2 regions of the Novosphingobium sp. BAM6 genome follow, and region 2 is predicted to be linked to the other one. Evidence: predicted binding sites of a transcription regulator. Region 2 holds the regulator's gene; the other holds the start of a gene.
What was found. The regulator LexA, encoded in region 2, represses DNA repair genes until DNA is damaged. The targets are predictions, from matches to a motif close to GTTCCNCNCTTGTTCT.
Positions count from the first base shown of each region.

Region 1: a site for LexA is predicted at 844-859, ahead of AC3EC3_RS17025 (putative DNA modification/repair radical SAM protein). Genes of this name have one in related genera too.

Region 1 covers NZ_JBYNTR010000009.1:14,821-17,022, forward strand. The annotation lists gene AC3EC3_RS17020 (FAD/NAD(P)-binding protein) at 1-532, opposite strand, end outside; gene AC3EC3_RS17025 (putative DNA modification/repair radical SAM protein) at 956-2,202, shown strand, end outside.
Region 2 covers NZ_JBYNTR010000001.1:810,214-812,415, forward strand. The annotation lists gene AC3EC3_RS03830 (ComEC/Rec2 family competence protein) at 1-810, shown strand, start outside; gene lexA (transcriptional repressor LexA) at 903-1,604, opposite strand; gene AC3EC3_RS03840 (molybdopterin molybdotransferase MoeA) at 1,700-2,202, opposite strand, start outside.

The DNA.
Region 1 (2,202 bases), on a different contig from region 2:
CCGGGTCATTCCAGCCGGGACGATATGGCGTTCCACGCCCGATGCTGGCCTGCTTTTCGAAGATCGTCAGTGCAAATGGCGGCGGTGCCTGATCCAGCAGAGCATGCAGGGTATAGATGGCTGTCGGCCCCGCGCCGACGAATGCAAGGGAGCGGTTCATGCCCTGAAAATGCCTGGACCGACCGTTTGGCTCCCACTGATAGCTTAGCAGCCAGCCATAACCTGCACTGTGGCGAATGGGGAACATAACCCCGCGCAACGGGTTTATAGATGCGAACTCGCCGAAACAGGTCGGCGCAGTGAAACTATCTAAGGGAGAGGCCTCATGCTTCGCTGGGCCGTTATTTTCGCCGTAGTAGCCGTTATCGCAGCACTGCTGGGTTTTGGCGGCGTTGCAGGTCTTTCTGCAGGCCTTGCCAAGGTATTCTTGCTCGTAGCCGCCGTAATTCTGATTGCAGGCTTCTTCTTTGGCCGAGGTAAGCGCATTCCCTAAAGCGCCATCTTCAAGGCATCCCGATAGCGAAGTCCGCAAGCCGCCGATGTGAAAATATCGGCCATGGTTTGCGGACTTTCTCTTTGAAATCGGCTCATATCCTCGGCCGAGAGAAGCACTTGGATCACATCCTTCGCCAAGCCCGCTGCTGGTCTCTTCTGCTCCGGGCCAGCATCAGGATCATTGTTGCAGACAAGATGGCACCTCTTGCAAGAGCAAGCCAAAAGCTCACTCTCTTGCAAAGTAGAAGCGGGATTTGAGGGCTCGGCCGCACACAATAAGGTCGATTTCCAGCGCGGCACCTAACGAAGCGCAAGCGTTCAAGGCGGGGCATGGACCTCTCAAGCATCAGAACAAACAAAGAACGAAAATTCTTGAAATCGGCCAACGATGGCTTATCGTCATCCTCCGGCAGCCTGACAATCGCGCCGAACTTGATCTGACCCGCAAAGGTTACGTCTCATGGCGCAGCTAAATACGACCGAAAAACTCACGATCCTTGCCGACGCAGCGAAGTACGATGCATCGTGCTCCTCCTCGGGCGCCAGAAAACGCGATTCGAGAGGCGGCAAGGGCATCGGCTCGACATTAGGCGGCGGGGGGATTTGCCATGCCTATGCACCAGACGGACGCTGCATCAGCCTGCTCAAGATCTTGCTGACGAACAGCTGCATCTTCGACTGCCATTATTGCATCAATCGAAAATCGTCCAATGTGCGCCGGGCACGCTTCACGGCCAAGGAGATCGTCGACCTCACACTCGATTTTTATGCTCGCAACTACATCGAGGGATTATTCCTGTCATCGGGCATCATCAATACGCCCAACTATACCATGGAGCAGATCGTCGAGGTTGCGCGAAGCCTGCGTAATGATCACGATTTCCGGGGTTATATTCACCTCAAGACCATACCCGATGCTGATCCCGAATTGATCAGGAAAGCGGGGCTTTATGCCGACCGGGTATCGATCAATGTCGAACTGCCGACGACCAGCGGATTGCAGCGCCTTGCGCCAGAAAAATCCGAAAAGCGGATCGAAGGCGCGATGAGGGACATGCGTTCTGCTATTGAGGAGGGGACCGACGCAAAGAGGCGCTTCCGGTCTGCCCCCTCCTTTGCGCCCAGTGGACAATCGACCCAGATGATCGTCGGGGCCGATGCAGCGACCGACCGTGACATCGTGGCCCGCGCTTCGACGCTCTATGATCGCTTCGCGCTGCGGCGGGTCTATTATTCAGCCTTCAGTCCAATCCCCGACGCAAGCGCGGTACTGCCGCTACAGCGCCCGCCCTTGATGCGCGAACATCGCCTGTATCAATCGGATTGGATGATCCGTTTCTACGATTATACGGTGGAAGAAGTGGCTGCGGCCGCCGATCCGGCAACGGGAATGCTGCCGCTCGACATAGACCCGAAATTGGCCTGGGCGCTGAAGTTCAGAGGCATTTTTCCCATCGATGTAAACCGGGCGCCGAAGGAAATGCTGCTGCGCATTCCCGGCCTTGGTCCAAAGGCGGTCAGCTCAATCCTCACGGCACGGCGCTGGCGAACGCTGACACTGCAAGACATCGGCCGGATGACCGTTTCCCTCAAGAAGTTGCGTCCGTTCATTGTTGCGGCTGACTGGCGTCCGGTAAAACTGGCCGACAGTGCCGATCTACGCCCCCTGATAAAGCCGAGGACTGTCCAACTCGAACTCTTTGCCTC
Region 2 (2,202 bases):
TGGGTGGCGGGGGAGGCGATCCGCTTTCTGATCGGGCTGGCGCACTGGGTGGCCGAGCGCCCAGGCGCTGTCACGCTGTTGCCGACGATGAGCGGTGTGGCTTTTGCCCTGTTCGCGTTTGGCGGGCTATGGTTGGGACTTTGGCGCGGGTCTGTGCGCCTGTGGGGGCTGTTGCCCGCGTTTGTAGGCGTGCTGTGGCTATGCGCTCTGCAACCGCCCGACATTCTCGTTACAGGTGATGGCCGACATGTTGCCATCGTCGAGGACGAGGGGCGCACTCTGCTGACCCTGCGTAATACCCGCAGCGATTATACCCGCCAGAATATCAAGGAAATCGCCGGCTTTTCCGGAGATCTGCGACCATTGGAGACTTGGCCATCGGCGCGATGCAATGACGATTTCTGTCGTATCGATATTTCGAAGACAGGGCGCTTGTGGCGCGTTCTCCTGTCTCGCGGGCATGAAGCGGTCAGCGAGCGCAGTCTTGCGGCTGCATGCGCCCGCGCCGACATTGTGGTTGCCGATCGCTGGCTTGCATCGAGTTGCCGACCCGCATGGTTATTGATTGATCGCGATGTGCTGGCGCATACCGGCGGCCTGACGATCGATCTGGAACACCAGTCAGTCGATACCGTTGCCGCAGGGCAAGGGGAGCACGGCTGGTGGCGGCCCATACCCAGCGGCACGAACCATCGACTGCGATCCGACGATAGCTCCCGGCCCGACGATCGTTCCCGGCCCGACGATCGTTCCCGGTCAGGCGGGCGTTCCCGGTATGACGGGCGTTCAGTATCGCCTTCAGCGCCATAGAGGCCTGGACCCGGTTGCGAGGTGTTAGCCTGCCTGTCGATTGCAGATGACTGCTCTGCCATGTCGAAGCAGTCATCTGCGGCAATTCAGGTTCAATGGTAGCGACGCAGCAGGCCAGCGAGCTTGCCCTGAACTTCGACGTCTTGCGGGGCATAGATCTGCGGCTCGTAGGCGGCGTTGGCAGGCTCCAGTCGAACCATGCCGCCCTCCCGCTGAAGATATTTGAGGGTTGCCTCTTCTCCTCGCACAAGTGCCACCACGATTTCCCCGTCGCGCGCTGTATTGGTGCGTTTGACCAGGGCGAAGTCGCCATCGAGAATACCTGCCTCGATCATCGAGTCACCCGAAACCTCCAGCGCATAGTGGTCGCCAGCGCCCAGCAGAGCGGCAGGCACGGGCAGCATCGCGTGCGTTTCAAGGGCCTCGATCGGAACGCCGGCAGCGATCTTTCCATGAAGAGGAATCTCGATCACATCATTGTTGTTTGCCGGGGTGCGAGGCGCCGGCGTACCGCTCCCGAGCGAGGGGGCTGCAACGCCAGCCTCTGCCGGACGGGGGAGAGCGGGCTTGCTGGTGGCATCTTCCGGCTGGCGCAGGATTTCCAGCGCACGGGCGCGGTTCGGCAGGCGGCGAATGAAGCCGCGTTCCTCCAGTGCCGAAATCAGACGGTGGACGCCCGACTTGGACTTGAGGTCGAGCGCTTCCTTCATCTCTTCAAAGCTTGGCGAGATCCCGCTTTCTTCCAGACGGACCTGAATGAACCGGAGCAATTCGTGCTGTTTGCGCGTCAACATGGTCGCTGCCTCTTGCCGATCTGGTGAGGCATGACCGCCTCACTGCTCTAAAGCGTGAACAATGTGAGAACAACTAAGCAACAAATTGCGCCCGGTCAAGCAATACCGCCGTTCCGGATCAAGTAGATGCGCGCACTGTCACCCTGCTGGCGGGGCGGGCTGCCAGCGGGAAGATCGATGAGGGCATTGGCATGTGCCAGCGATGTCAGTGCGCCACTATCGCGCAGGGTTATGGGATGAATCGCTTCGCCGTCCCATATTCCCCGAACGAACTCGCGGCGGCTACCGGTCGCGGGCGTCGAGCCGGCCAAACGGGTGGCGATCGAGCGCGGGGTTGCCATTTCCGCGCCACCCAGCCGGCGTAGCAAAGGGAGCAGGAAGAAATACCCGGTCACGAATGCCGACACCGGATTTCCGGGCAATCCCACGATGACCTGGCGACGGGCACCATTTTCGCGCGTCGCGATCAGCAGCGGTTTGCCGGGCTTGATCGCCACGCACCAAAAAGCGAGTTGCGCCCCCCAGGCTTCCAGCGTGGGCCGGATCAGGTCGTGGTCGCCCACCGAGGCGCCGCCGCTGGTGACGATGACATCGGTAT